3 regions of the Salinicoccus sp. CNSTN-B1 genome follow, and region 1 is predicted to be linked to each of the others. Evidence: riboswitches for the same ligand, from Rfam matches in the RefSeq annotation. Region 1 holds a riboswitch; each other region holds the start of a gene.
What was found. Region 1 has a riboswitch for S-adenosylmethionine ahead of ACYF68_RS02890 (Na+/H+ antiporter NhaC family protein). Riboswitches for the same ligand answer to the same signal wherever they lie in the genome.
Positions count from the first base shown of each region.

Region 2: linked by a shared signal. The riboswitch ahead of ACYF68_RS09235 (ATP-binding cassette domain-containing protein) and the one ahead of ACYF68_RS02890 (Na+/H+ antiporter NhaC family protein) in region 1 are both predicted to bind S-adenosylmethionine.
Region 3: linked by a shared signal. The riboswitch ahead of ACYF68_RS09205 (methionine ABC transporter ATP-binding protein) and the one ahead of ACYF68_RS02890 (Na+/H+ antiporter NhaC family protein) in region 1 are both predicted to bind S-adenosylmethionine.

Region 1 covers NZ_JBTWMN010000004.1:479,051-489,491, forward strand. Annotated here, with positions in the region: gene ACYF68_RS02850 (haloacid dehalogenase type II) at 1-577, shown strand, start outside; gene ACYF68_RS02855 (SDR family NAD(P)-dependent oxidoreductase) at 661-1,410, opposite strand; gene ACYF68_RS02860 (MarR family winged helix-turn-helix transcriptional regulator) at 1,437-1,871, opposite strand; partial or broken gene glnA (type I glutamate--ammonia ligase) at 2,008-3,307, opposite strand; partial or broken gene ACYF68_RS02870 (AbgT family transporter) at 3,605-5,132, shown strand; gene ACYF68_RS02875 (hypothetical protein) at 5,153-5,335, shown strand; gene ACYF68_RS02880 (amidohydrolase) at 5,332-5,892, shown strand; gene ACYF68_RS02885 (M20/M25/M40 family metallo-hydrolase) at 5,967-6,320, shown strand; gene ACYF68_RS02890 (Na+/H+ antiporter NhaC family protein) at 6,376-7,587, opposite strand; SAM riboswitch class I at 7,748-7,845, opposite strand; gene ACYF68_RS02895 (NAD(P)/FAD-dependent oxidoreductase) at 7,936-8,955, opposite strand; gene ACYF68_RS02900 (hypothetical protein) at 9,067-9,309, shown strand; gene ACYF68_RS02905 (ABC transporter substrate-binding protein) at 9,282-10,031, shown strand; gene ACYF68_RS02910 (ABC transporter ATP-binding protein) at 10,048-10,441, shown strand, end outside.
Region 2 covers NZ_JBTWMN010000004.1:1,556,180-1,566,620, reverse strand. Annotated here, with positions in the region: gene ACYF68_RS09270 (DUF896 domain-containing protein) at 1-103, shown strand, start outside; gene ACYF68_RS09265 (LLM class flavin-dependent oxidoreductase) at 134-1,126, shown strand; gene ACYF68_RS09260 (SprT-like domain-containing protein) at 1,202-1,687, shown strand; gene ACYF68_RS09255 (DNA cytosine methyltransferase) at 1,901-3,154, shown strand; gene ACYF68_RS09250 (AAA family ATPase) at 3,204-4,781, shown strand; gene ACYF68_RS09245 (LlaJI family restriction endonuclease) at 4,774-6,048, shown strand; gene ACYF68_RS09240 (IS30 family transposase) at 6,081-7,040, opposite strand; SAM riboswitch class I at 7,229-7,331, shown strand; gene ACYF68_RS09235 (ATP-binding cassette domain-containing protein) at 7,391-7,993, shown strand; partial or broken gene ACYF68_RS09230 (IS256 family transposase) at 8,246-9,252, shown strand; gene ACYF68_RS09225 (hypothetical protein) at 9,752-10,441, shown strand, end outside.
Region 3 covers NZ_JBTWMN010000004.1:1,543,867-1,554,307, reverse strand. Annotated here, with positions in the region: gene ACYF68_RS09215 (hypothetical protein) at 1-963, shown strand, start outside; gene ACYF68_RS09210 (hypothetical protein) at 1,076-2,074, shown strand; SAM riboswitch class I at 2,465-2,567, shown strand; partial or broken gene ACYF68_RS09205 (methionine ABC transporter ATP-binding protein) at 2,631-3,643, shown strand; gene ACYF68_RS09200 (methionine ABC transporter permease) at 3,636-4,295, shown strand; gene ACYF68_RS09195 (MetQ/NlpA family ABC transporter substrate-binding protein) at 4,297-5,100, shown strand; partial or broken gene ACYF68_RS09190 (aminotransferase class I/II-fold pyridoxal phosphate-dependent enzyme) at 5,097-6,264, shown strand; gene mreC (rod shape-determining protein MreC) at 6,540-7,388, shown strand; gene mreD (rod shape-determining protein MreD) at 7,390-7,908, shown strand; ribosomal protein L21 leader region at 7,951-8,024, shown strand; gene rplU (50S ribosomal protein L21) at 8,039-8,347, shown strand; gene ACYF68_RS09170 (ribosomal-processing cysteine protease Prp) at 8,347-8,667, shown strand; partial or broken gene rpmA (50S ribosomal protein L27) at 8,678-8,960, shown strand; gene cgtA (Obg family GTPase CgtA) at 9,053-9,745, shown strand; partial or broken gene ACYF68_RS09155 (GTPase) at 9,679-9,840, shown strand; partial or broken gene cgtA (Obg family GTPase CgtA) at 10,002-10,331, shown strand; partial or broken gene ruvA (Holliday junction branch migration protein RuvA) at 10,342-10,441, shown strand, end outside.

The DNA of each region.
Region 1 (10,441 bases):
TCCCGGGAAAAGGAGAGTCTATCAGCACAGTTGGCGCAAGAAGCAGCTGGAATATTTTTTTCAGCGTCAGCTGATGGGACGTTATCGGCCTTTCGATGAACTTACCGAAGATGCTTTAGTGTTTGCCTGTAAAGCAGAAGGCGTAAAGCCGTCACAGCAGGAAATCAAGACATTGATGGATGCCTATCTGGAGCTCGAATTGTTTGATGAAGTCGAAGATGTGCTTGCTGAATGCAAGGGGGTACAGCGAGTCATCTTTTCGAACGGGTCTCCAAATATGATCCATCCACTAGTTTCGGGCTCACGGATCGAACCTCATATCGACAAGGTCATCAGTGCAGATGGCATAAAACAATATAAGCCGGCTGCCCCTGCCTATGCCTACGCCCTTGATCAGCTTGGCGTCACCCGAGATGAGGTATTGTTCATGTCTTCCAACAGTTGGGATATTATGGGCGCAGCAAGCTTCGGTTTCCATACAGCATGGATCAATCGTGCACGCAGTCAACCTGACAACCTGGATATACAGCCGGAGAAGGCCTATACGGATCTTAGAGGCATACTTGAGTGGCTCTAAGCGTAGAAGACACAACAGAAGCAGCCCCATCCAATCGGATGGGGCTGCTTCTGTTCAAATATATATAACTGGAGCAATCCAGTTTAGTATAATTTAGTGGATCCGCCATCGACCATAATAGTCTGTCCAGTGATGTAGTCGGAGTCTTCGCTGGCTAGGAAGACAGCTGTTTTGCCGATGTCATTTTGAGGATCGCCAAGTCGGCGCAATGGAATGGCATTGACCATTTCTTCATATTGCTCAGGGTCACTCTTGCTCCATGCTTCAACACCTTCAGTTTTGGCAATCGGTGAAATGATGTTGATATTGATGTTGTCAGGTCCCCACTCGTTGGCTGCAACCCGAGTCATGCCACGGATGGCTTCTTTAGCTGCCGCGTATGCAGTCTGTGTCGGCTGCCCGTTTATACCGGCACCAGACGAGAAGTTGATGACTTTGCCTTCACTTTTCTTCAAGTACGGATGACACGCCTTCATGAAGTGGAAAGTCGGGTAGAATCCCGTATTGAATGACAGATCGAACATATCGAGTGTCGTATCCATCAGCATGGCTTGTTTGGATGCATGCGCATTATTGACGAGGATGTCGATGCCGCCAAATTTATCTGCAACACTGTCGACGATAGATTTGACATTTTCTTCTTTTGAAATGTCTTTGATGATCAACATGCCTTCAGTGTATTGGTTGATTTCCTCGAGTGTCTGCTGTCCTTTTTCTTCATTGATGTCCACGATGGCGATGCGGGCGCCTTCTTTTGCCATAGCAAGTGCGATTCCGCGTCCGATGCCGGATGCACTTCCGGTAATGATGCCTACTTTACCTTTCAGTCTCATAATCAAGCTCCTTTTAAATGATAGTTTCAACAGTCGTCGTCCATCAGATGATGAAGCAGTTTCTTCTGTATGCTGAGATACTGGTTGAGTTCGTCATCAGTGAGTACAGAGTAGAGAGTCTCCCGCATCTTCAGCCCATGCGTATGTGCCTCTTCCAACAAGATTCTGCCGGCGTCTGTTATAACGAGTTTGCTGACACGCCTGTCGCCTTCCTGGGTACAGCGTCTCACATATCCTGACTGTACCAGCTTGTTGGCGATGCCTGTCATGGCACCTGTAGTATAACCGAGCACGCGGGCGAGTTGAGAGGGCATCTGGGCGCCTTCTTCACCTAGACGGTTGAGTACGATGATCTGCGACACGCTGATGTTACGGTTGAACGTCTTCAAATAATGGACAACGGCCTTATCGCTCAGCATTTCCGAAATGTGGATAAGTTCGATAAATGTAGAATGCTTCATGATAAACGATCCTCCTTTAAATGAAAATTCTTCCTTGATTCCATTATAGCATGAATCATCTTATCAGTAAGATATTTAGCACTAAGATATATATATGCAAGTAAAAACTGCCTGTTTATAGGCGGTTTCCACTTTTTTAGTAATGCTTCAGATACTCATTGAGTTCCCAGTCGGTGACTTGTGCGCTGTATATTTTCCATTCGAGTGATTTGTTGTCATGGAACTGCTTATATATGTGATTACCGAGTGCTTCTTGGATGACGGTATCCTCTTTAAGCGCTTTAAGTGCGGTGTAGAGTGTCGTCGGCAAGTCTTCTACATTTTCGACTTCCCGCTGTTGCTTCGTCATTTCATAGATATTTGCATCTACGGGCGTGTCGAGTTCGGTTTCGTTTTTGATGCCGTCAAGCCCGGCATTCAAGACGACGGCTGTCGCGAGATACGGGTTGGCGGAAGGATCCAGGGAACGTACTTCCGCCCGTGTCGCAGCCCCGCGGGTGGAAGGTATGCGGAGGAGTGGTGAACGGTTGCGTCCGCTCCATGCGATATAACGCGGTGCTTCAAAGCCTGATTGGATGCGCTTATAGGAATTTACAAGCGGGTTGCACACGGCAGTATAGCCTCTAGCATGATTGAGCAAGCCCGCCATGAAGTGGCGCATCTCTTTACTGAGACCGAATTCGTCATTCTCATCATAGAAGGCATTTTTGCCATCCTTGAACAATGAAACATTGTAGTGCATACCACTGCCTGACTGGTTATCGATTGGTTTCGGCATGAATGTGGCATGCAGATTGTAACGTCTGGCAACAGTTTTAGCGACAAGCTTGAATGTCTGTATATTATCGGATGTAGTGACTGCATCTGAGTATTCGAAACTGATCTCCTGCTGGCCTGGGCATTCTCATGGTGGAACATTTCGATATCAAAGCCCATCTCTTCAAGTGTACGTGATATTTCCCGACGGCATTCCTCACCGTCATCCATCGCGGCCAAGTCAAAATAGCCACCTTCGTCGCTTGGCTCGGTTGTAGGTTGGCCGCCTTTATCCAACTTGAACAGGAAGAATTCCGGTTCTGCACCAAGATTGAACCTGTCATAGCCCATCTCTTGCATTTCATTGACTACACGCTTCAAATTCGAACGGGGATCTCCTTCGAACGGCTGTCCATCAATGCAGTAGACATCGCAGATCAGTCTGCCGATCTTAGTATCATCTTGTGACCAGGGAAGATGACCCAAGTATTCAGGTCGGGCTTAAGATACATGTCGGACTCCTCCAGGCGCACAAAACCTTCAATGGAAGAACCGTCAAACATCATTTCTCCGTCCAATGCCTTATCCAGTTGGCGGGAAGGGATCTCCACGTTTTTGATGTGACCCAAAATATCTGTGAATTGAAGCCTGATGTACCTCACATTTTGTTCCTCAGCCATCTTTAGAATATCTTCCTCGAGTACTCGGTCATAAAATTAACACACTCCTATGTTATTTGGTGCCGACCTTACAATCGACACGTTTCTATACATGTTTACCTCAACAATGGGGTGTCCAAACATTGAGACTGAATTTTTATCGAATAATTCTGATGGTTACCAAAGGGCTTCGAATATTCGAGGTGTTATCTTCTCAACCATCTATTTTTAGAATATTAAAATAACCGTTGTGATTTCCTTTGATATTTGGAATAATGAAACTATTGTCAAAAATTCTAACTGAAGGGGCGGTGTTTTATGGAAGATAATCAGAAGAAAGGCCTGTTCAGCCGCTTTCTCGATATCGTCGAGCGGGTCGGAAACAGGTTGCCCGACCCGATTGTGCTCTTTATCATACTCATGTTCATCATCCTCGGTGCATCATTCGTTGGGGGCATGATGAATTGGGAAGCTGAAAACCCAGCGGATGGTGAAACGATCCAAGCGGTGAACCTGCTGAATGGAGAGGGGATCGTCCGCATATTCACTGGAGCAATCACGAACTTCAGTGAATTTCCCCACTTGGCATGGTGCTGGTCGTCATAATCGGTATCGGCATCGCCGATAAATCAGGCTACTTTGAGACTGCAATGAAACGTGCGATCGAAGTGTCGCCGAAGGCGCTTATACTCCCGGCCATTATCCTCGTCGGCATACTCGGCAATGTCGCCGGTGATGCAGCGCCGATCATCCTACCACCCATCGCGGCGATGGTGGTCATGAAGCTTGGCTATCACCCCTTTGTCGGGCTGGTCATGGCTTATGCCGCCTCTCTGGGGCATTTGCCGCCAACCTCATCCCAGGCATGACGGAGGCGCTGGCGATTGCGTTCACAGAACCTGCGGCCCAGCTGATTGCGCCGGATTACACAGGCAATATATTGATGAACTACTATTTTACAGCAGTTGCGACTTTCTTCCTGCTGTTCATCGTCTATATCGTAACCAAGAAAATCACGGTGCCTCGCCTCGGTACATATGAAGGGATGGAGACGGCTGATCATCAACCCCTTGAAAAGAAAGAAATTACAGCGTTGCGGTGGGCCAATATTTCTGCGTTGCTGACTTTCGTTGTATTCATGATTTTTCTGTTGCCGGAAAATGGGATTTTCCGTAATGCTGAGACAGGCTCAATCATCCAGGAATCTCCTTTTATGGATTCGATCATTTTCATACTGACCATCTTCTTCTTTGTGCCTGGCTTGGTCTATGGAATGAAGGCGGGGACCGTCCGGTCGACCAAAGATTTCGGCAGCATGCTCGGTTCGGCGATGGGGACGATGGGAAGCTACATCGTGCTTGTCTTCTTCGCCGCCCAGATGCTCGCTTATTTCAGCTGGAGTAACCTGGGGCCGATCATTGCGATAAAGGGCGCAAACTTACTGGAAGCGGCGAATGCCTCCGGCATCCCTCTCATCATCGGTTTCATATTACTGGCAGGCCTCATCAATCTGCTTATCGGCAGCGCCTCTGCAAAGTGGGCAATACTGGCTCCGGTCTTCGTTCCGATGTTCATGCTGCTCGGCTTTGATCCGGCCTTCACCCAAATGCTCTACCGGATTGGGGATTCATTTACGAATCCTATTACTCCAATGTTGCCTTACTTACCATTGCTGTTGGCTTTTGCGCAAAAGTACGACAAGGACGCAGGACTAGGTACTTTGCTGTCAGCGTTGCTGCCATATTCGATCGTATTATTCTTTGCCTGGACGATCCTGCTGATTGTATGGTATTTGATCGGCATCCCTCTGGGTATTGATGGACCAATCTACTTGCCTGAAAAATAAATATCAAGGAAGAAATGGAAATGAATGTCAATCAACAGATAGAAGCAGTTATGGGAGCAGTCAAAGAATGGAGAAGGGAGATGCATCGTCATCCGGAAGTGTCGTTTCATAAGGTTTGGACGAGTGGATACATTGAAAAGGCACTCTCTGAAATGGGGGTATTGAAGTATCACGGCCGACTGACACAAGTGTCCTCGGCGTGATAAAGGGTGCTCATCCCGGGAAAAAGATTGGCCTCCGGGCGGATATCGATGCGCTTGAGATCCAGGAAGAGCGTGAAGACATCGATTTTGTGTCTGAAAATGAAGGGACGATGCATGCGTGCGGCCATGATGGCCACGCCGCCATTTTGCTCGGGGCAGCAAAAGTGTTGAGCAAAAACGTTGATCAGCTACATGGCACCATCTATCTGATTTTCCAGCACGCTGAGGAAGTGCCGCCGGGCGGGGCGCGCGAAATGGTGGCGACAGGGCTTTTCGATGAACTCGATTTCATTTATGGCCAGCATCTTTTCACACCGATTCCAACCGGCAAGATTGGCATCACCAACGGTGCAGTCACATCCAATTCAGATACTTTCGAGCTTAAGATCCAAGGGAGCGGCGGCCATGCCTCCCAGCCTGAAAACGCAATCGATCCGGTGGTGATCGGCAGTCAGATCGTCGCCCAGTTCCAGAGCATCGTTTCGCGGATTACTTCCCCTTGGATTCCGTGGTCATCTCTACGACGAAATTCAATGCAGGCACCGCAAAAAATATAATCCCTGATACTGCGATGCTTGAGGGCAGTGTCCGTACTATAGATGGAAATACACGGGAGTTAGTTAAAGAGCGGATGGAAAAAGCCATCGAAGGTGTATGCAGCATGTACAATGCGACGTTCAATTTCACCTTCAACTACGGCTATTCTGCTGTCATCAATAATCATGATATGACAGACCAGGTCAGAGAGATTGCAGTGGAGGAATTCGGTGGAGCCATCTTTGAATATCCGATGGCTATGGGCGGAGAAGATTTCTCGGCTTTCTCACAGAAGATTCCAGGGACATATGCCTTCATTGGTGCAGGCAGCCGCGAGAAGGATATGGAGTATCCCCACCACCACCCTAAGTTCGGCATCGATGAAGACAGTTTCAGCGACGGGGTCAAAATGATGGTCCTTGTCGCCTTGAATATGGGAAAACACTAAAATAAAGCAGCCCCTCCGCACGTCGATGACGCATGGAGGGGCTGCTTTATTTTCGTCAGGAATTCAACTTCTTTGGGAATCCGATGGCGATGGCGATAAGTCCAGAGATAAGCAGCATTGCTGGATAGATGGCGAACGGTATAAGGGCAATGGGTGAAATGCTGGCCAGCCCGGCCGCTGCAAGCATCTGTGCACCATAGGGGATGATGCCCTGGAATGCCGAGGCGAAAATATCGAGGATGCTGGCGGATTTCTTACGGTCGACCCCGTACTCATCAGCAATGTCACGGGCGAGGGGGCCTGTGATGATGATGGAAATTGTATTGTTGGCGGTACTCAAATCGGTCACGCTGACCAGGGTGGCAATGCCGAACTCAGCCCCGCGCCTAGTATGGATCCTGTCCGTAATGAAGTGGAGCAGGTAGTCGATTCCGCCGTAATGCTGGATCAGTGCGATGAGGCCGCCGATCAGTATCGTAATGACGGCAATCTCCTGCATGTTACCGATGCCCTCGCCGGCAGCGGCCATCAGCGAAGTCACTGTATAGGAACCGTCGGCAAGACCGACAATTCCTGCAAACACGATGCCGCTCAAAAGCACGAGCAGTACATTGACGCCGATCAGTGCGATGATGAGGACAAGCAGATACGGTAACACCTTAAGTAGGCTGTAACCCCCATCGCTTCCAGCAGTTGCAGATTGGCCGGACGAAATGAACCATAGTATGATCATCGTAATTATGGCACCGGGCAGGACGATCAGAAAGTTCGTCTTGAACTTGTCCACCATCTTCACCTCCTGGGATTGGGTGGAGACGATGGTCGTGTCAGAGATGATGGACAAATTATCCCCAAACATTGCGCCACCTATGACCGTCGCCACAGTCAACGCCAAAGCAAGGTCGGTTTGGCCTGCAATGCCGACGGCGATGGGGACCAGCGCGGCGACCGTACCGGTCGATGTGCCCATCGAGATGGAGATGAAGCATGAAATCACAAACAGGCCGACGAGCAGAAGGCTGCTTGGCAGAAAGGCCAGCCCGAAGTTGACGGTCGAGTCGACGGCCCCCATATTCTCTGCAACTTGTGAAAAAGCGCCGGCAAGCAGGAAGATGATGACCATCAGCATGATGTTTTCCTGTCCGGCACCCCGGGTGAGCACAGCGATTTTATCGTTCAGGCGTTCTTTTGGCTTGAGCAGCATGGCGGCGATGATGGCGATGATCACCGCGACGGTAATCGGCATGGCATAGAAGTCCTGCGCCACGATGCCGGTTCCAAGGAAAAGCAGTACGAAAACGAGCAGGGCAATAGTGCGAGGGGATTACCGCGGGTGTTTTTTGTCATAATCTATCACTCCAGATGGTTGGTGGTCTGAGAAAATAAAAAAGCCCTCTACATATGGAAGAAGAGGGCAATGATATCTCTTCTTATCTTTCAAGCATGACGCTTCTGGAATTGGCACAGTCCCTTGGGTGTTGCCGAGGCTTCATAGGGCCAGTCCCTCCACCTCTCTGGATAAGAAATTTCTCGATTTAATTTTAATCCACTCTACCTTTTTTTAGTTGGAGTGTCAATAGTGTGCGGCTGGAACCATATGATGGGCCTCGGGCCTTCATCGTCTGTTTTTGATGAGCTGTCTGTTCTTTTCCTTGAATATATCGTTATGGGAAGAGACCATGCCTTCTGCCGGCGCATCGGATTGAAGGAATTTCTTGGCGTGGTTCGCGGCTTGTGCCGCCTCTGTAAAACACCCTGCAATGAGGTGTACTTTATCGTCGTAGGTGATCTGGTCGCCACATGCAAATAATCCCGGCACAGGTGTATCGACGATATCATCAGTCAATATCATCTGGTGCTCGTTTAATGGAATTTTTCCCCTTAGCGCGTCGAGGAATGTGCAGTTTGATTCATATCCATGGCTGACCAGGACATCGTCGACATCAATCATGTGGCCGTTGGACAGGCGGGCAGCGGCAATTTCCTCTGTTATCTCATCAGGGATGAGGGCGTCGATCTGGCACTGCGGACACATATGGAGATTTTCTTTTTGGTGGAGGGAGGCGATCATCGCCTCGTGCCCCTTCATCTCTTCGCTCCGGTAGATCAAGGTGACGGATGACGCGATATTGCACAGCGCTTCTGCCCAGTCAATGGCAGTGTTGCCGGCGCCAGAGATGAGGATGTCACGTCCTTTGAAACGATCAAGGCGCTTGACTGTATAATGGAGGTTGCTGAATCCACCAGACTCCGCACCTTCGACTGTAAGTTTGACGGGCGAGAAGATGCCCCGGCCGGAAGCGACGATGAGCGTGCGGCTGAATAGCGGTCCTTTGTCTGTAGCCACCTCGAAATAATCCTGGTGTTGATGGATTGCTTCACATGTCGTAGACACATGGATTTCCGGATCGAAAGTCTTTGCCTGATCAATCATCTGCTGGCGGATCTGGTCGGCAGGCGCAGGCGCGACGCCTCCGATATCCCAGACCATCTTTTCGGGATAGATGTTGAGTTTTCCTCCGAGTTCGGGGTGATGATCGATGAGCTGTACGCTCATGCCACGCAATCCTGCATAGAAACTGGCATATAATCCAGCTGGCCCGCCTCCGATTATGAGTGTGTCGGAAATTTTCATAATATTTCACCCTTAGTCATTGAAATTTGCTTCTTGGTCATTTATTATAAAGTCATTGAGAATGATTATCAATATACAGCACTTAAAAATTTGATATAGGCGGGTACATATATGAAGAAAAGGCTTGGATTACTTATGGTTTTCATTGTAATGTTGATGGCAGCATGCGGAGGCGGCACCTCCTCGGAATCAGACTCTAATGGAGAAACATCTGACGCGAAAGAAGAAACTTCAGAATCCGGCACAGAGGATAAAGAAATGGTTTCCTATACGACCGATGCGGGCGAAGAGGTCGAATACCTGAAGACCCCCAACGCATCGTCATTTTGGCGACGAGCTATTTCGGCAATCTGATGCAGATGGACGCGAACGTAGTGGGCGTGCATGAGCGCGTTACAGAAAGTGAAGTGTTGAAACCTTATACTGAAGACATAGAATTGATTGAGGAAGGAAACGTCGAGCAGGTCATGAGCTTGAATCCTGATTTGATTATCGCCTTCAATTCAGACCAGAACCTCGACAAACTGAAATCTGTGGCACCAACGATTCCAATCGACTATGCGAAGTGGAACTACCTGGATATCCATAAAGAACTGGCAGACATTACAGGTAATCAAGACAAGGCGGAGAAATGGCTGGAAGAATGGGATTCCAAGACGGAAGAAGCCCGACAAAAAGTTGAAGAAGCCGTGCCTGAAGGCGCCACCGCCACAGTCATGGAACAGTTTGCCAAAGACATTTATGTCTACGGTACAAATTGGGGCCGCGGTACAGAAATCATCTATCAGGAGCTCGATATGGAAGTCCCTGAAGCAACTCAGGAAGAAGTAGTGGAGACAGGGTGGAAAAAGATATCGGCTGAAGAAGTGGAGAAATATGCAGGGGATTATATATTTGTCGGAACGGGAGATTCCGGTGCAGATAATGCATACCGCGAAACAGAAGTGTGGAAAAATCTCGACGCTGTTCAAAATGATCAGGTAATCGAATTCGATTCTCCGACATTCTATTACAACGACCCCTATTCGCTCGAACACGAGTTGGATGTCATCGTTGAAGAATTGACGAAAAAATGATGGGCAGGTGTCTCACATGACGCGTGTAGAACTGAAGGATATAACAATCGAGCTTAATAACCGGACGATCCTGGACGATATTGATATGGAACTGATGGAAGGGAAGATTACGACCATAATAGGGCCGAACGGATGTGGTAAATCGACCATGCTGAAGACGATTTCGAGAATCATTTCTGCAAAAGAAGGCGGGGTCTACATCAATGATATGGATATCCGTCAGATGAAATCCAAGGACATCGCCAAAAAGGTCAGCATCCTATCCCAGAAGAACAGATTGCAGTACGATGTCAAAGTACGCGATCTTGTCAGCTTCAGCCGTTATCCACATCTTAAGCGGTTCCAGAGTTTGAAGCCGGATGACTATAAGATAATCGATTGGGCATTGAAGGAAACAGGCGCCATTGAAT
Region 2 (10,441 bases), 1.1 Mb from region 1:
CGATAATCTTTCAGGGCTTACAGTCATTGACCCTGTGGGAAATGATGTTACGCCAGAAAAACTGAAAAGGGAACAAGAGCTCAGCCGGTTACTCGATTACTAGGTCACCATATAAAGAAAGAAGGGTTATTCAATGAAATTAAGTGTATTGGATCAGGCGCCTGTAACTAAGGGCAACAACGGGAAGGACGCCCTCCATAAAGCAGAGGAACTGGCGGTATTGGCCGATTCCCTCGGATACCATCGCATGTGGATGGCAGAACACCATGGGCTTGGCACAGTAGTCAGTTCAGCCCCTGAGATTACTGCAGCCAGACTCGCGGCCAAGACCGAAAACATCAGGATAGGGACAGGCGGCATCATGATGATGCACTACTCACCACTGAAACTGGCTGAAGTATTCAAGACACTCAGTGCATTCTCCCCTGGCAGGATTGATTTTGGCGTAGGCCGCGCACCAGGTGGGGACGGCAGCGCCATGTATGCATTATCACAGGGCAGACGTCCTGAACTTGATAACCTTTATGAAAAGGTTGAAATAGCGCTTCAGTTGATCAACGATGAAACACCTGAAGGCAGACTTTATGGCTCAACACCAGCATTTCCTCAAAACGTTACCCTCCCTGAGGCATGGATGCTTGGTTCGAGTGGGAACAGTGCAGTAGAGACCGCTAAAATGGGTGCTGGGTATTCATTTGCCCAATTCTTCAATGGGGCATTGAGCCGTGAAATATTGGATGCATATAAGCAGAACTTTAAGCCGACCGATTTCATGGAGCAGCCAGAAATCAATGTATGCTATATGGTGACGACTGCAGAAACACGTGAAGAAGCGGAATTCCAGGCACTCCCTCAAGATATTGCAGGACTCATGTTGTCACAAGGCAGGATAATGCCACCCCTTACACCCGAGGAAGCACAGGACTATCCGTTGACGGAAATGGATAAAATGAAGATAGAGCAACGCAGGCCACTCCATATCGTCGGTTCGGCAAAAGAAGTTGCAGACCAGCTGAAGGAAGAACAAGAAAGATATGGATTCGATGAGGCGATGATCGTCAGTATTCCACACTCCCAGGAAACCAGATTAAACGTCTATCGTCTCTTGGCAAAAGAATTGCTGTAGAATGAAAAGGGTCAGGATATTTGATATCCTGACCTTTTATCATTTCCAATCAAGATTGAAGGAAGGCTTGTACGTATGACCCAAGAAGAACTCAAATATTATGCACATGAATTTTTAATGGGTAAATTCAACATAGAACTTAATATTCCCATCCGAATCTCAAAGCGCATGACATCGAAACTTGGAGCGTTTCGCCTCAAATACATACAGGGCAATCGCCAGAAGGTCGATATGGAAATAATCATGTCGCACAACTTCATTGCCCACAATACTGAACAGGTCATTTTGGATGTCCTTTACCACGAGTGTGTGCATTATGCGTTATTTATTAAAGGCCAGCCATATAAAGACTCCGATCCAGAATTTGTAGAAACACTGAACCGTTTAGGCGTATCTCAGACACGCACCCATCAATTCAAAGGGCGCCGTCATCTATATGAATGCAAGAAATGCAGGTATCAATTCAGCAGAAATATGAAGGGGTATGAGAAGCGGTATGTGTGCTGGAAGTGCCGGGGGAGGTTTAGTTATGTGAAAAAATTTAATGAGGATAGGAGCTAAAATTAAAATGAGTAAAGTGAGGTTAAAAGTTCAGTGTTTCTTGTATGCGGTTTGCTTTTATAATTTATTTGAATTAAAAGGTAAATTTAATAAGATCCATTAATAACCCCTTTATTTTAATTGAATCATTCATATGCTAAGCTAAGTAGCTAGAATATATTATCATTATAAGTTAGAATAGAAATAATAAGTTGTGGAAGAAAGGTGGGGGTTATGCTTAGATTAGCTACTGTTTTTAGTGGTATAGGAGCCGTTGAACACGCCCTAGATAGGATGAATATCCCTCATGAGATTGTTTTTGCATGTGATAATGGGGATAGAGAATTAGACCTCGATGAAACTGAAATTGAAACTTTAATAAGCAATCGCAATACTGTACATGAGAGGAAAAAATTTATTGACAAACTATATAATCAAAATAGGAAAACTAATTTTGTAGAAAAAAGTTATTTTGCAAATTATAACATCAATAAAGAAAACTTTTACCAGGATGTCCGTTTTATAGAAGGCAAACATTATAAAAATGAAGTCGATTTATTTGTTGGGGGAAGTCCATGCCAATCTTTTTCAATGGTAGGTAAAAGGGGTGGATTTTCTGATACGAGAGGGACATTATTTTACGAGTTTGCACGTTTGGTAGATGAAATAAAACCGAGGGTATTTATATATGAGAATGTAAAAGGTGTTATAAACCATGATGGTGGAAATACTTGGACAATTATGAAAAACGTGTTTGAAGAACTAGGATACAAATGGCATTATGAAGTCCTAAATGCTAAAGATTTTGGTATACCTCAAAATAGGGAACGTTTGTTTGTTGTTGGATTTTTAAATAATGAAGCTGATTTTAAAATGCCTTCCCCAATTCCTTTGAATCTTAAGATGCAGGATTTACTACTAGACAATGTGGCTGAAAAGTATTATCTCGGTAAAAAAGGAATAGACTTTGTAACGAAAGAGAAAAATATCAAAAAGCAATATACTCAAATAAATGGTGACATTATGTTATGTCAAAAAGCTAATCAACAATTTAATTGGCATGGTGATTTTATTTTTGAAAAATTCGACTATGCAAAAGTAGAGGGAGAAGATGTTCCAGAAAAGTATTTCTTATCAGAAAAACTAGTTAATTACGTTTTAGCAAGCGGCACTAAAGATTTCTATTCAAGACCGGAAATAGATTTAGATATTGCAAGACCTTTATTATCTACTATGCACAAAATGCACAGAGCTGGAGTGGATAATTATGTTACAACAAAAGGAAGAATAAGAAAATTAACTCCAAGAGAATGTTTGAGACTAATGGGTTTTTCTGATGATTTTAAGATAGTAGTATCAGATACTCAAGTCTATAGACAAAGTGGCAACTCCATTGTAGTAGATGTTCTAATGCACATATTGAAAGAAATATTAAAATCAGAAGACATAACCCAAAAAATTGAAGAACAACTTATATTGGATTTGTAAACCTTCTTAACTTAAGAAGGTTTACAAATATTTAAAAGGAGCTTTTATAATGGAAAGTATAAGACCATCTATCCCGAGTTACTATACAACAACACCTATGAAGTTTAAAAAAGTTGGTAAGCAGACTTCAAGTGGAGGAGCAACAATTTTTCTAACGCAGACTCGTGCAAACTATTCTACATACGAAAATTATTTTAATGATTTTAGTGATGACAATACATACAAAGTTGATATTGAAGGTTTAAAAAAATATATGTTTACAGTGAAATTTGAATATATTCTAAATATTATTCCTCCTGATGGACTAGAGTATAGTGGCGAAGTTACTTTAGATTATTGGAAGAAAAAGTTAGATGAATTGAAGCAATGTGATGAGAATAGGTTAAATATTAATGTGGAAAAACATATGGCGTCCAATGGAAGATTTTATATACGCACTCAAAATATACCTGATCAAGAACCTATTGTAACTCTTATAAGAAGTATAGTCGTCCCAGGAGTCAGTCAAATGGAGATAACTAGAGAGGAGACCGATGAAGAAAATAAGTTCATTTATTTTTTTAGGCCCGTTCTTACAGAAGATTTAAATAGTCATTTAAATTATTATAGTACTAGAGAAGATGTATTCGATAGCGAAGAATTTCCAAGTGAACCTGGAAAAAATTTGATTATATATGGTGCCCCTGGAACAGGGAAAAGCAACGAAGCTAACAAAATTTATTTTAATAAGAACAGTACAAGAGTAACTTTTCACCCAGAATATACATATCATGATTTTGTAGGGAGTTTCAGGCCTGAACCTTTATACAAAAAGGTAAGTAATCCGAATTATAGTCTTCTTACAGTAGATGGAGAAGAATTTCAAAAAGGAGAACCTTTAATTAATTATCAATTTGTTCCAGGCCCTTTTACCCTAATACTAGAAAGAGCATTAAAAGCAAAAAAAGAGAATTCTTCTGAGATGTTTAATTTAATAATAGAAGAAATGAACAGAGCTAATGCGCCAGCGGTTTTTGGAGATTTGTTTCAATTATTAGATCGTGATTCATTTGGTGAAAGTATATACTCGGTATCAAATTTAGAAGTTTTAAAATACTTGAGAAACTCAGATGTCCTCAACCAAGATGACAAAGAATTTAAATTACCTTCTAATTTAAATTTAATCGGTACCATGAATAGTGCTGATCAAGGTGTATTCGTAATGGATTCAGCTTTTAAGAGAAGATGGATATTTAAATATATGCCAATAAATTTAAATGAAGCAATTCACAAAAATGAATTAGTACCATATAATAATCAGTTTGTTAGATGGCATCAATTTGTTTCAAAAATAAATAATATGCTAGCAACTTTAGGTATACGAGAAGATAGACATATTGGCCCTTACTTCTTAAAACCAGGTGAACCCCAAAAAGCTGAAATGATATCAGATAAACTTTTGATGTACTTATGGGACGACATATTTAAAATGCAAAAAAGTAGTTTCTTTGCAGATGAAATAACCACTTTGTCTCAATTAATTAATGATTATAATTGTGGAAAACCCGTTTTTAAAATTGATTTTGAATTTTTAGAAGAGGAAGAACATGAAGAATTAAGTAACGAAAGAGATTATGAGAATGAATAACTATATATTTTCAGAAGAAAATTATTATCTGCATTGTTTTGTAGAATTGGAAAAATACGAAAAATATGAATATTACGATTTATTAGATATGAGTTGGTTTGAAGAGGGACTGTGTATCCTTAAAGAAGATAAGCTTATTTTTTATTGTACTGGAGTGCTTATCAATAAAAACATAATCTATATAATTTTCCCTAAGGGATATTCATTAGCGGATGATACAGATATATTAAAAAAACATGCTAAAATTTTAATGAGAACTATTAATAAGTATCAGGAGAATTTATTACCACATTTAAAAACAGAATTTTGGGAAGGTGTAGGAGACAATTCTAATATACTTTCCGCTGCAATGTGGTTGATTGAGGACTTCGAAGCAAATGGTTTGATTCAATTTAGAGAAATAGAAAATAATATTAATTCGAGTAATAATATTAATTGGTCTAGGACCATTAAAGAATCTTACCCAACTATATCGAATGGGCAGCCAATCTACTTAGATTTAATAACTAAAAATCACAAACAGATAAGTCATCAGATAGAATTGTTACATCGATATGCTATTTCTAAAAGTATCAAAAATTTCGGATGGTTTTTAGGAGTTACTGATTCATATATAGATGATGTAGAATTAAATATTGATATAAATCAATTAATTTATCTATTAGACATGGAAATAAATAGAAGTTATGAAGAGCGTAGGCTTATTTTGCTTTTAAAGTTAAAAGAATTTCTATTAGGAGTCGGAAAAAATAGTATTGGAAATAATTTTAAAATTATAACATTCAATTTTCCGTGGATATGGGAAGATATTTGTAGAAGTATATTTAAGAATGACTCTGATGATACTCCAAAAATGCCTAAGCCATACTGGGAAGTATCCGGGGATATCGCTGAAACTTCTCAAATACCTGATATAATGCTTCGTGAAGATGAAACACTTTATATTCTCGATGCTAAATATTATACAATAAAGTATGCACCGAGAAAATTGCCAGGATGGTCGGACTTAGTAAAGCAATATTTTTATAGACACTCTTTAATGGATAAAGAAAGTGAGATTGTAAACGTTTTTATATTTCCAGGAAGTACGAATGATGTGATTAGTTACTTAGGCTACTCCTCTGTCAAGGATCAATTAGATCTAGGTGTTATTGAAGGGTACGAACTAAACATTATTGAAGCAATGAGTGTATACATAGGGTCTAAAAACGAGATTGATATTAGAAAGAGGCTAATTAACAATATAAAAATTAGAAATCCAAATTAAACAAAGTGGTGCATTTATAATATTTTCGTTTGTCAAAATAAGCTAGACAGTTCCTTGTCACCCATGTAACTCAAAAAGACTTCCAACGGTGTACGGTAGTCCAATGATTTTCTTGGGATATGGTTTCTTCTGGCGGCAACCGATGAGGTAAAAGCTTGGTCGACCGTGTTGAAATCCATATCTTTAGGCAGGCCATCCCTTCTGAGCAATCCATTTGAATGTTCATTCAACCCTCGCTGTGATGGTGTGCCCGGATCGGCAAAGTAGATGGATAGATCATTTCGATTACTCATCGACTGCCAGTTGGAGAATTCTTTACCACAGTCGAAGGTGATCGACTTGAACAGGTTTCTAGGCATCTCTTGGCACCATGTATTAATGGCAGCCTCAATATCCAGTGCGGTTCTGCCTTTGGGTTTCAAGGTGATAATGGCTTTTGACAGGCGCTCGACCAGCGTGATGACGGCACTCTTGTGACGGACACCGACGATGGTATCGCCTTCTAGGTGACCGAATTCTTCATTGAAAGAGGGATAGTCATCTGCTCTTTCAGAGATATTTCGCCTGAAGGTCTGTCGGCCCCGGCGTTCCTGGTGCCCATTTGGTTTTCGCTTGCCTTGCATCGGCAATGTGGCCGCATCAAAAATGTCACGCTTGAACATCCGGTACAGCGTACGAATTGAACAATCAATCCGCATTTCCTGCCGACCCACAATGACATCCGGCGTCCAGCCCTGAGCCACCTGCTTTTCAATATACGCCTGTTGGTCGGCTGGCAGGACAATCCGTTTTCTACCACACCGCTTTTTGTTTTCTTGATAGCGCTGGTAATAGTCCAACGCAGTGTGCCCGTCCCTGAGATATGCGATGACATTATGAACCGTCTGACGGGCACGTCCAATCCGTTTCGCAATATGAGAAATCGGTGTGTCGTGATGGAAATGGGCTTCTATGATTACCAGTTCATCCGTGGTAATATGGGTATGGGTCATGCATGATCACTCCTATGATTTCTTTGGTCGGAAAACCATTTTGAGTGTATCATGCGTGACCTTTTTATGTGTCTAGCTTAATTTTACAATCGGCGACATTTAAAACTTTGTTCTATTAGAAGATTGATTATTTTAAAATATTGACAATTCATTTATCTAGAGTAAAGTGAAATTCATTCAATTAAATACATTTATCTAGAGAAGTGGAGGGATTGGGCCCTATGAAGCTTCAGCAACAGGCTGTTATGGCACTGTGCTAAATCCTACAAGCTGATGCTTGGCAGATAGATATCTTTAAGCCATTTGCATTTAGCAGATGGCTTTTTTTATTAAAAAAAGGATGTGGTGGCGTGGCTATTGAAATTACCGATGTCTCTAAAGAATATTTTGTTAAAGGGGAAAGGATAGAAGCTTTGAAAAAGACGACCCTCTCCATTCGTGGGGGTGAGATCTTCGGTCTGATCGGTTTCAGTGGGGCGGGGAAGAGTACCCTGCTGCGCCTGATCAACTTGCTGGAGCAGCCGACTACCGGCAGCATCAATGTTAATGGAACAGACTTAGGCAAGTTGGCTGGGAGGGACCTGCGTATAAAACGTCAGAAGATCGGCAAGATATTCCAGCAATTCAATCTGATTGAAACTAAAACGGTCTATCAGAACATAGAATTTGTGTTGAAGGCGAGCAGTTACGATAAGAAGAAGGTGCCATCGCGTATTGAGGAGCTGCTGGCGCTTGTGGGCTTAGGCGATAAGATGGACAGCTATCCTAAAAATTTGAGTGGCGGACAGAAGCAGCGTGTCGGTATCGCGCGGGCGTTGGCCAATGATCCCGAAGTGCTTTTATGTGATGAGACGACGAAGATGATTTTGAAACCGCTAAAGGGATATGAGAAGCGGTATGTGTGTTGGAAATGTCGGGGAAAGTTTAGTTATGTGGGTATAGGAGAGGATTAAAATTATTGAGAGCATAATTATTTTCTGATCAAATTAATATTGTAATATACCCATGGCCTTTTAAAGAGAGTGTAAAATAGTTTGTGTAAATGAATAAATAGAAAAAGGGTGTCCTTTTCTTGTAAGATTAAGTTACTAGACCGAATCTAAGAAAAGCGGACACCTCTATGAATCATTTTACATCAGATATTATTCAAGCTCTAGTAAAAAAGGAGATGTCACAGAATTCTTCCCCAGCACCTGGAAACGACGGTGAACTCATTGCTTAAAACCGAACTGACTGCGTTCTTGGATTATGAAAGGTATGACCGCGTGGGTTTCAATCCCGGGAACTCCAGAAACGACGCCTATTCCCGCACCCTACATATAGAATACGGGGGCCTAGAGATCGCCATCCCCCGGGACCGGAACGGAGACTTCAAGCAACAGACTGTTGCGCCCTATAAGCGCTCCAATGACACACTGGAATCCTTTGTCATCCACATGTTTCAAAAAAGGGTGACGATATCTGTGATCTCTCATCTGATTGAACGGATGTATGGGAACCACTATACGCCCAGACCATTTCAAACATGACTCAGGCGGTCACAGAAGAGGTGGCGATATTCCGCCAGCGATCATTATCCGAGCGGTATGTGTGTATCTGAATGCGACATTCCTGCCTGTAAAAGAGGGACGATTTCGAAAGAAGCTGTCTATATCGCTGTGGGCATTCGAGAAGATAATTCCAAAGAAGTCCTGGCTTATACCGTCGCGCCGACCGAATCTGCCCATGTCTGGAAGGAATTGATTGAAGCCATTCATGCACGGGGCGTGTCGGACGTCCTGCTCTTCATTTCTGATGGACTCACAGGCATCAAAGACAGTATTCTATTCATTCGGTGTTTTCAAAAGCGAAATACCAGACGTATTTCATTCACGTTGCACGCAACATTTCTCACAGGGTTCGTGTATCGGACCGCAAAGAAATCTGTGAGGACCTGAAGTCCTTGTATTGTGCCACTGACAAAGCAGACGCTTAGCAGGCTTTGGACGCGTTTACCGAGAAGTGAAAGAAATCTTACGCCAAAATCACGCAATCGTTGAAAGCCAATCCGAATCTGTTCACTTTTTATGATTTCCCCGAAGCAATGAGGAGAAGCATCTACGCCACAAACCTGATTGAGTCATTCAATAAGCAGATCAAACGGTACAGTAAGCGCAAAGAGCAGTTTACGAACGCGGACGCCCTTGATTGTTTTCCTGGTCACTCAATTTGAAGCATATAACCAACGATTTGCGACACGGTGCCATATTGGTTTTGACCAGGCCCGTGCAGAATTAGCTGAAATGTTCAGCGGATAATGCACACTACATGAACAGGAATGCCTTCATTTATACATAATTATTGACAGTCTCTTAACCTAAAACCTATGTCAAAATAAAAAGGATAATATAGCTAAATTAAATCAATATGAGGTTAATAAAATTTATTAACTTTAATATACTTTCAAATTTATGATTTGAAGACTAATTATAAATTCAAGAACTTGTGTTTAATTCAAAGGAGGTCATTAATTTTTGAATTTTGTGTAATTTAAAAATTGGTATATACTAAATATAATTAAAGTAGAGAAAAGGTGATTTCGATAGTTAATGTAAGGGTAAAATATTATGATAGTACAATGGATTATCTGAGTAAATCAGAAAATAAGTCTAAAGCATATTCTAAAAGTATTAGAAAAGCTGATCTTTATCGACATTCCGTGATGATGGGGGATGTCTAGAAAGTCTCCGGACAAAAGTGGTGTAATATTTTATGCAAGATTAATCGATATGTCTTTAAAAGAAGAAAATAATAATTATTATAAAGGTTATAGTTATAAAATAGCTGAAACTTCTAATAAAGGTAATATTTCTTTTTATATTGGAATGATTATTTGCAGATTATTCACTGAAAAAAAATACAATATTAAACGTGTATATCATCTAAAAGACGTTAGGTTAGCGGTCACTAGCACGACTGGCCAAGCTCCGGATTATTTTGGCCTAAAAGGTAACATTGCATATCTATTTGAATGTAAAGGATCAAGTGCAGAAAGATTTAAAAGAGATGTTATCGAAAACGCGAAAAACCAGTTAGAATCTGTATCTAAAGTTATACTAACATCTCATAAAAATAAACAAACCAAAACTAGCTGTACTTCTTTTAAAAGACAAGTTTTTTTAACTAAATTTAATAATAATGATGAGTTAGTAGTGGAAGATATTGATCCAAAAGAGAACAAAGGTGAAAATAAAATAGAACTTAATATAACTAGAAGCTACATTTACTATTATAATAATATAGTTGAGATTTTAATGGATAATAGAAATTTTAATGAAACACATTATGGATTAGATTACACTATGGTGGAGTTAGAAGGTTTCAAAATTGGTTTGTTAAGCAATTTCTATGAAATTATAAAA
Region 3 (10,441 bases), 1.1 Mb from region 1:
CATGAAAATGTTGCGAACTTAACATTAAAGGAAGATAAGGAAAAAGAGTTACAAAATATAAAAGATTTAATCTATAAGAAGTATCGTATTAATCCGTCAGAATTAGATGATTTAATTGAAGCTCAAAAAAATAATTATGAGAGTAAAGAAAAGGAAATAGATGTGTTAAAGCATAATAAAATTGTAGATCAAGATTATGAAACAGCTGAACGGGAGATTAATAAAGTAGTAACAAAGTATAAGCGATATGAAAATCTGGCTAAAAAGTTTACCGAAGAAGTTTTAAAAATAAATCACATATCGTTTTACGAAAACTTAAAAAGCATTTTTGAAGATCAACAAAATGAAAAATGTCCTGCATGTGAGACTCCTATAAAAAGTACTAATGTTCATCCATTGCAAAAAGCAGAAAAAGAGTTAGAACATTTAAAAGATATAGTTGACCTCGAAAAAGAGAAAAAAAAATTAGAAGCAGATTTAAATAACGAATCTTACGAGATTATTGCACGCTATGTTAACGGTTATAAAAACAACTCAGAATCCTTCGAAAATCTTAAACAAGAAGAATTGGAGAATTTACTATATTATTTGAATGAAAAGGATGGTTATTATAATCGTATAAATTACATAAAAATATTTCTAGATAATCTAAAGAAAAACTCAACATCTATTACAAATTATTTCTCAGAGCTAAAAAGAGTTATTGAAGAGGTTAAACAGGGAGAGACAGTAATCAAAGAATTAAAGAAGAGCCTTTCTGAAATAAATAGTAAGATAACTGAACTAAATACTTATAAAACACAATTAGAAAGTGCTGAATATAAATTAAAAGGATTGGAAAGTTCATTAGAAGATTTTACAAATAAAGAAAAACATTTAAAGCAAGAATTTAAAAAGAAGAGAAACATAATAGGTTTCTTAAAGACATCATGGTGGAATATCAACATTTTTATCGCGATATAAATCAATTTAAACTAGAATTAGAACGTGAAAGGATTGAAGATATTGAGGGAAAATTCTAAAGTATTATACACAAATCAACAGCGAAGATAGTTCATTTGAAGAAATAACTGGAGTGAGATTTCAACTAATAGATGATAATTATAAGATATACGTTAAAAATGCCCAAGACGATGTAGAAGTAGATGCTCATTCTTGTTTTAGTGAAGGACATCTAAGAACTTTAGGCTTATCATTGATGCTAGCTGTAGCAGAAAATAACAAAGTGCCTTTTTTAATTTTTGATGACGTTGTAAACGCTATAGACAGTGACCATCGTGCAAATATAATAAAAATGATGTTTAATGATGACTACTTAAAAACTACTCAATTAATAATTACAACACATGATAGATTATTTTGGGAGAGATTTTGTAATGAGTACAGCTCCTCAATTGATAAAAAAAATGTTGACAATATAAGTTATATAATAAATTACTCAAATCACGGTTCGGTTATAATTCAGTATAATGTTGGTTTTGATTCTAAAATTAGAGAGGCATTGAAAAAGTATGATATACGTCAAGCCCTTATTTATTGTAGAATTTGGTTTGAAACTGTAGCGACTAAATATTGCGTAGATAACAGTTTGGAATTAACAGCTAAATTTAGTAATGTAAATAAAGGGAATCTTTTACAAACTTCATTAGAAAGTATTTATTCGAGGCTAAGTGAAAAATTTAGAGGTAATGAAAATCTACAAGTAATTAAAAATGATTTAATTAATTGGAATGCTCAAAACCAAGAGCATCATAGTTTTGACGAGCATAGCTTTAATTTTGTTCATTCAAAAAACAGTGATGAGGTGTCTAATATTTATAAAGCTATTAAAAAATTTATAAATGATATGGATCCTGAAACAAGTATAACAAAACTAAAGCATGATTTAGAACACATGGAATGGTTGCTAGGAAAATCAGAAAGAAAATTACAAAACGAAGGATTTATAGCTAATGCAGGTGTTAAAAAAGTGCGAGATGAAAGAGAGCATAATTTAGAATGCAAACTATATATAGAAGAGGTGGAAGAAGAATTAGAAAGACTGAGAGCGTATATTAGCACATTGACTACTTAATGAGTTGATTTTCGGAGTGCTAATTCAAGGTGCACGGTAGTCTAATTTTTCTCTGAGGATATGGTTTCTCCTGGTGTCAATTGATGAGATAAAAGCTTAGTCAATCATGTTAAAATACTTACCCTCATGACCGACGCCGACAATGGTGTCCCCCTTCAGATGGTTGAATTCATTATTAAATGTGGATAGTCATTTGGTTTTTATGAGATATTGAACCATGAAACCTGTCTGCCAGGCGCGGCAAAGTCGTTTAGCAATCTGAGATGTCTCGGAAAACCATTTTGAGTATGTCATACGTACTATTTTTAAGTGTCAAGCTTAATTTTACAATCGTCAATATATTGACAATTCAATATGTTTCGAGTAAAGTGAGATTCATTCAATTAAATACATTTATCCAGAGAAGTGGAGGGATTGGGCCCTATGAAGCTTCAGCAACAGGCTGTTATGGTACTGTGCTAAATCCTACAAGCTGATGCTTGGCAGATAGATATCTTTAAGCCATTTGCATTTAGCAGATGGCTTTTTGTTTTTAATATAAAAAGGATGTGGTGGCGTGGCTATTGAAATTACCGATGTCTCTAAGGAATATTTTGTTAAAGGGAAAAGGATAGAAGCACTGAAAAAGACGACCCTCTCCATTCGTGAGGGAGAAATCTTCGGTCTGATCGGCTTCAGTGGGGCGGGGAAGAGTACTCTGCTCCGCCTGATCAACTTGCTGGAGCAGCCGACTACCGGCAGCATCAATGTTAATGGAACGGATTTGGAGAAGTTGGTAGGAAGGGACCTGCGTATAAAACGTCAGAAGATCGGCATGATATTCCAGCAGTTCAATCTGATTGAAACTAAAACTGTCTACCAGAACATAGAATTTGTGTTGAAGGCGAGCAGTTACGATAAGAAGAAAGTGCCCTCGCGTATTGAGGAGCTGCTGGCGCTTGTGGGCTTAGGCGACAAGATGGACAACTATCCTAAAAATTTAAGTGGCGGACAGAAGCAGCGTGTTGGTATTGCGCGGGCGCTGGCCAATGATCCTGAAGTGCTTCTATGTGACGAAGCGACGAGCGCGCTCGATCCTGATACGACAAAGACGATTCTGAAACTGCTTAAGAAGATCAACAAGGAGCTGGGGATCACCATTGTATTGATTACCCATGAGATGGAGGTCATCAAAGAGGTTGCTGACCGTGTGGGCGTGATGACGGCAGGGGAGATTGTGGAGATGGATGACGTCTACGCGATCTTCAGCCATCCAGAACACGAAGTGACGAAGGGGTTTGTTCAGGATATATATGATTTCATTATCCCCCGCACATCGAACTGAACAGCGAGTCTGAAGTGATCACCATCAAATTCCTGAATGAACATGCGGAAGCGAACTATGTAAACCAACTCTACCGTCATTTTGACTGCGATATAAGCATTTTGAACGGCAGAATCGAATACATCCAGGATATGCCCCTTGGATTTCTGATGCTCCACATCAAAGGCAGACAGGAAGAGGTCACTAGATTGAAGCAATTCATCGACGACTCAAAAGGAATAGAGAGGGCTGAAATATATGGATAGACTGATAGAAATTACACCGCTGTTATACCGGGCACTGCTCGAAACGACCCTGATGGTCTCGATATCCATATTCTTTGCGGTGTTGCTTGGGCTCCCGCTCGGTATATTGTTGTATGTGACCGCCAATCCGCTGCTCTATAGAATAAAACCGCTGAACCAGTTCTTGGGGGCGTTGACCAACGTGATCCGGTCGTTCCCTTTCATCATATTGATTGTGGCGATCATGCCGATTGCGACTTGGCTGACAAACAGTTCCCACGGGCCGGTATTTGCCAGTGTGGCGCTCTCTTTAGCTGCCATTCCGCTGTTTGCGAGACTGGTGGAGACAAGCTTCAATGGAGTGGATAAAGGTGTGATTGAAGCGAGCATTGCCGGGGGCGCATCACTCTGGCTGATCATTACGGATGTGTTGATTCCGGAAGCGAAGCGGGGAATCACCCAGGCGATTACGCTGACGATCATCACCATCGTCGCCTTCAGCGCCACAGCAGGTGTCGTCGGCGGGGGCGGCATCGGAGACCTTGCGATACGATATGGGTACTACCGCTACGACACCGTGACGATGATCGCGACTGTCGTCATTCTGATTATAATTGTCCAACTCATCCAGATAATCGGGGATTATTTGAGCCAAAGAGAGGAGAGGAACTGATATGCGTGGGATACTGATATTCCTTGCGTCAACACTTGCTGTCATCATAGGAAGCAGCGCACTGCTCTACGAAGGGGAGGGGGAAGTGATCACGATCGGCGCTTCCACCGGTCCCTACAGCGACATGGTGAACTTTGCATTGAAGCCGGCCTTGGAAGAACAAGGCTACACGGTGGAGCTTGTGGAGTACACCGACTACATCCAACCGAACAATGCTTTAGATAATGGAGATCTGGACGCGAACCTTTATCAGAACAAATCGTTCATGGCTGACTTCAATAAGGAGAACGGGACGGATTTCCATAACCTCATACAAGTGCCGACTGCGCCTATGGGACTCTATTCCAGCGAATATGATTCATTGGATGAAATAGAAAACGGCAGTGAAGTGGCGTTGCCTCTAGATCCCGTCAATTCCTCGAGGGGGTTCCAGACGCTTATGGATGCCGGTCTGATTGAGGTTGCAGAAGATGCAAACCTACTTGCGATAGAAGAGAAGGATATATTAAAGAACAATAAAAATCTGGAATTCGTCTACCAGGATTCAGGGCAGCTGCCGAGAAGTGTCGATCAGATCGGATTATCGCTCGTGCCGGGGAACTTTGCGCTGGCAAGCGGAATGGATCTCGCCGATGCGCTCCAGCTTGAAGATATGAATGAGAATTACAGGAATCAGATTGTCGTAAATGCTTCGGATAAAGACAGCAAAATGGCAGAAGACCTCATCGAAGCTGTTAAGTCGGAACATTTCAAACAGACGATAGACGAGCAGTTCAAAGGATTCGATAAACCAGAAGGAGAATGAAGATGAATAAACTACTCTCGAGCATTCCTGACAGTTATTTCAAGACGGCTATGGCCGGGGAGGCACCATCTGGTCCCCTTCCGCTGATCAATCTCGCAGTTGGCATCCCAGATGCCGAGACCCCTGAACCCATCCTCAAGCGAGCGGCAGAAGCCCTTTATCAGCCGGAAAACCAGCGATACGGGCAATTCGGGGGAAACAGTCATACAAGGATGCGATCATCGATTTCTATAAGAGTGAGTACGGGTGGAGTTGGAAGCGGATAATATCGCACTGCTGTACGGCACCAAGAGTGCCCTGGTGCAGTTTCCGATGATGTTTATCGAGCCGGGGAAGGCGTCTATCTGCCGAACCCAGGCTACCCAGATTATACAGCCGGTGTTGAATTGGCGAAAGGGGTGGTATATGATCTGCCGCTTCTTGCAGAAAACGGCTATCTGCCGGATTACAATGCATTGGATGACCAGGAGCAGGCAAATGCGCGGCTGATATACTTGAATTATCCCTCAAACCCCCTTGGCGCAGTTGCGGACCGCGAATTTTTCGATCGTACGATAGAGCGATTTAAAGGGACAGGCACCTGCATCCTCCATGATTTTGCCTACGCCCCGTTTTCATTTGATGGGAAACACCCAAGCATACTCCAGAGTGAAGGCAGCCTTGACTGTGCGATTGAAATATATTCCCTCTCGAAAGGGTTCAACATGTCTGGATTCCGTTCGGGTTTTGCTGTAGGAAATAAGGAAATGATCAATGCAATCAACACTTATCAGGACCATACACAAACGGGCATGTGGGGCGTGGTGCAGGAGGCATCTACAGCAGCACTCCGACATGCCGGGATATTCTGCCCGTCCAGGAGGATACTTTCTCCAAAAGGAGCCATCTGGTCACAGAAGCATTATTGGATATGGGTATTCCAATCAATCCGATTAAAGGGGGATATTCGGCTGGATCCGTGTGCCGGAGGGGTTTGATGGAGAGACGTTTAAAGCCTACCTGCTCCATGAATGTTCCATCCTTGTCACTCCGGGAATTCCATTCGGCTCGCGCGGAAAATATTACATCCGCATATCCCTTGCTGTGGAAGACACCCAGCTGAAAGAAGTGGTCGAACGCTTCAAAAAGCTTCAGAATTTATGGAAAGATGGCATTTTACATTAAATAATCTCCTTTATCCCCTTGAAAGCATACAATTAAACATGTAACATAATAATTGTAATGAAAACGACATAACAGGCTGTTGATGATTATGTCATCTACAAAGCCTTTGATAGAACATGTATACTTACTGTTCTAGATATCATATATATTATTATCTTATCTGTTATGGAGAGGCCCCTCGGGCCTCTCCTTTTTATTTACATATCCTTTATCAGCAGTGCTTTATTGTGGTATTCTTTTAATCAGATATCAACAATCAATGGAGGCGCTCGATCGTGAACAGGCTTTTCAACCGTAATCGTATGCTGATCATACTTTTTGGCATTATTGTATTAATACTTCTAATAGGTTTCTCGATGACGGATCGGAATTCCGTCACTAAGGCGGAGCAGTTCACCGGCGATCTGACAGCAGGTTCGCAAGTCGTCATAGACGCGCCGGTCGGATTCATAGGTGGCATCATCAATAAGATCTCCGCCAGTTTCAATGCTGTTGAAGAGAACGAGAAACTACATGCACAGCTTGAAATGCTGCCGCAGATGCAAGCAGATCTAGAAGGTCTTGAAGCGGAGAACGAGGAATTGAGGGAAACTCTGGATGTCAGTTCCAGACGCTCCTACGAAAGTGTCGACGCCCGTGTGATCTCAAGGTCACCTGACCAGTGGATGGATAACTTCACCATTGATAAAGGGGAATCGGACGGCATAAAGGAAGGCATGGCGGTGATGACCACCGAAGGCCTGGTGGGGACCGTAGTCAGGGCTAACGGCGGCTCAAGCTATGTCGAAATGCTGACGACCTCGTCAGCAGGCAATAACCTCTCAGTTCAAGTTACCCATGAAGATGATACAGCATATGGCAATATCCGCAGGTTTGATGATGAACGCAACCTGCTTGTGGTCGAGAACATTAAAAACCGCAGCGGGCTTGAACGCGGCGATGAAGTCTTCACGAGCGGTCTGGTGGGGAGCCTGCCGGAAGGTCTGATCATTGGCAAAATAGTTGAAGTCGAAAACGACGAGTATGGTTTGAGTCAAAATGCCTATGTGCAGCTGAACAGTAATATGGATGATATCGACCTTGTCCATGTCATCAAAAGAAATCCGGAGTCAATGGAGGAATAATATGAGAACACTTATGATTTTCCTCTGTGCATTCCTATTCATGTATATCGACTTTACCTTTGCAGAATTCAGTCCGGCGTCTATCAGTGGAGTGACGGTCTATTTTGTGCCCCGCACCCTGCTTATCTTCATATTGCTGCTGTCGATCTATGTAGGGTCAAGGATGGGAATATTTTTGGCGGTGGTCTTCGGAGTAATGCTCGACATCTACATAGGGTCCCTCTATGGCATACATACCTTCGGAATGGTGGCGTTCGTTGTATTTATGCACACCGCCTTCCGGGTCTTCCATAGAGATTTCGTCGCCATGGCATTTGTCGTACTCCTGCTGATTTTCTTCTACGATGCCTATATATATGCAATCTTTTCTGTACTCGGCATGATCAATATGCCATTGTTTGATTATGCGGCCCTCAGGGCGGTGCCGAGCATGCTCATCAATGCGCTGCTCTTTTTGATTGTTTTTGTCGTGGCACGCAAAGTCGCTAGGGTCAGGAAGGAACTCCTCAAGCAGGATTGACAGCACCATCTGCTGCTGGTATAATGCAGAGGTTGGTGATAATGTAAACATCAACCGCTCAGTTGCAGGTTCAAGCGATTACTATCCACCTGCAGATGGCGTGTCTTATTTTATATTAGGAGGTGTAAGTATGTTTGCAATTATCGAAACGGGTGGTAAACAAATTAAAGTTGAAGCGGGTCAAACTATCTACGTCGAAAAGATCGACGCAGAAGCAGGCGACACATTCACTTTTGACAAAGTACTCTTTGTAGGTGGAGATTCAGTTAAAGTTGGTGCCCCTACTGTAGAAGGCGCAACTGTAGCCGCAAAAGTTGAAAAGCACGGCCGCGGTAAAAAAATCGACGTCGTGAAATTCAAACGCAGAAAGAACTACAAGCGTAAACAAGGTCATCGTCAGCCATATACAAAACTGACAGTTGATAAGATAGACTTCTAATGATTAATGTAGAATTCCATATAAATGATGATGGACAGGTCACTTCCTTCAATATGGAAGGCCATGCCATGTTCGGTGAGTATGGCAGCGACATCGTCTGCGCAGGTGCTTCGGCAGTCGTCTTCGGTTCCGTAAACGCCATACTCAATATGACGGATGCAAATCCCTCAATCGATATGGAGGAGGCAACCGGCTACTTCAATTTCGAAGTGACGGACCCAGATGATGAAAAACTCCAGACTCTATTGGAAAGCATGATCATATCACTTAAAACAATAGAAGAAGAATACGGTGAAAACATCAAATTATCATTCAAGTGAGGTGAAAGCAATGCTTAAACTCAATCTGCAATTCTTCGCATCCAAAAAGGTGTAGGTTCAACGAGGAACGGACGTGACTCCCAATCCAAACGCCTTGGTGCCAAAAGACAAGATGGCCAGCATGTAACAGGCGGCTCCATACTTTTCCGCCAGCGTGGAACTAAATCCACCCAGGTGAGAACGTTGGACGCGGCGGAGATGATACTCTATTCGCTAAGATCGACGGCGTTGTAAAATACGAGCGTATTGGTCGCGATAAAAAGCGCGTTTCTGTTTATACCGAAGCGAAATAATGAACGAGTGGACATCAGCAGAGCTGGTGTCCTTTTTCATTAAATGAGCGGTGTACGATATGATATAATATTTTAAGGATAGGGGTGAGACTATGTTTATAGATCAGGTTGGTATATTCATAAAAGCCGGCGATGGCGGAAATGGCCTCGTCGCGTATAGACGTGAGAAATATATTCCGATGGGCGGACCTTCAGGCGGCGACGGCGGCGATGGTGCGGACATCATATTTGAGGTCGACGAAGGACTCAGGACATTGATGGATTTCCGCTATCAGCGCCACTTCAAAGCGAAGCGCGGCGGTAACGGAATGAGTGCGAATGCCCACGGTAAAAACAGTGAGCCTATGGTACTGAAGGTGCCACCAGGTACAGTAGTCAAAAAGAAAGAAGACGGAGAAACATTAGCTGATTTGACCCAGCACGGGCAAAGGGCCGTCGTCGCCAAAGGCGGACGGGGTGGTCGCGGAAATTCCCGCTTCGCTACGTCAAGGAACCAGGCGCCGGACTTTGCCGAGAATGGGGAACCGGGCCAGGAATTTGATGTAGTGCTTGAGCTGAAGCTACTTGCGGACGTTGGTCTCGTTGGTTTCCCGAGTGTCGGAAAATCCACGATACTCAGTGCCGTCACAAAAGCGAAGCCTAAAATTGGGGATTATCCCTTCACAACCATCAAGCCGAACTTGGGCGTCGTGGAGACGGGGACGGCCGATCATTTGTCATGGCGGATCTGCCCGGACTTATTGAAGGTGCCTCGGAAGGCACTGGGCTTGGCCATCAGTTCCTGAGGCACGTCGAGCGGACTAAAGTCATCGTTCATGTCATCGACATCAGTGAGGTTGAAGGACGGGACGCAGTAGAGGATTATGAAACAATCCGTAAAGAGATGGGTCTTTATAATGAAAGCCTGCTCAAACGGCCTGAAATCATCGTCCTCAATAAAACTGACCTGGTGGAAGACGAGGGTATCTTTGAGAGGTTTGCTGAAGCAGTGGGGGAGATAAGGAAATATATCGGATCTCGGCTGCCACTCGTGAAAACTTGGATAATATGCTCTACCGCGTTGCGGATATGCTTGAGAAAGCTTCCACGGTCGAAGAAGTCATCGAAGAGACAGATCACCGTGTCGTCTACCGGCACGAAAAAGATCCTGATGCATTTGAGATTACACGTGATGATGATGGCGCCTATGTCGTATCAGGCGATTCCATCGAGCGCATTTTCAAAATGACCGATTTCAACCGCGATGCAGCCGTTAGAAGGTTCGCAAGGCAGATGCGTACCATGGGCATCGACGATGCTCTGCGTGAGAAAGGCATCCAGACGGGCGATACAGTAAGGATCCTCCGCGGTGAATTCGAATTCGTAGAATGATGGTGATTTGATGTATCAGTATATAAAAGGCACGTTAAAAGAAGTTGCACCACAGAATATTACAGTAGAGACTGGTGGGATCGGCTACTTGATCATGGTGCCGAACCCAT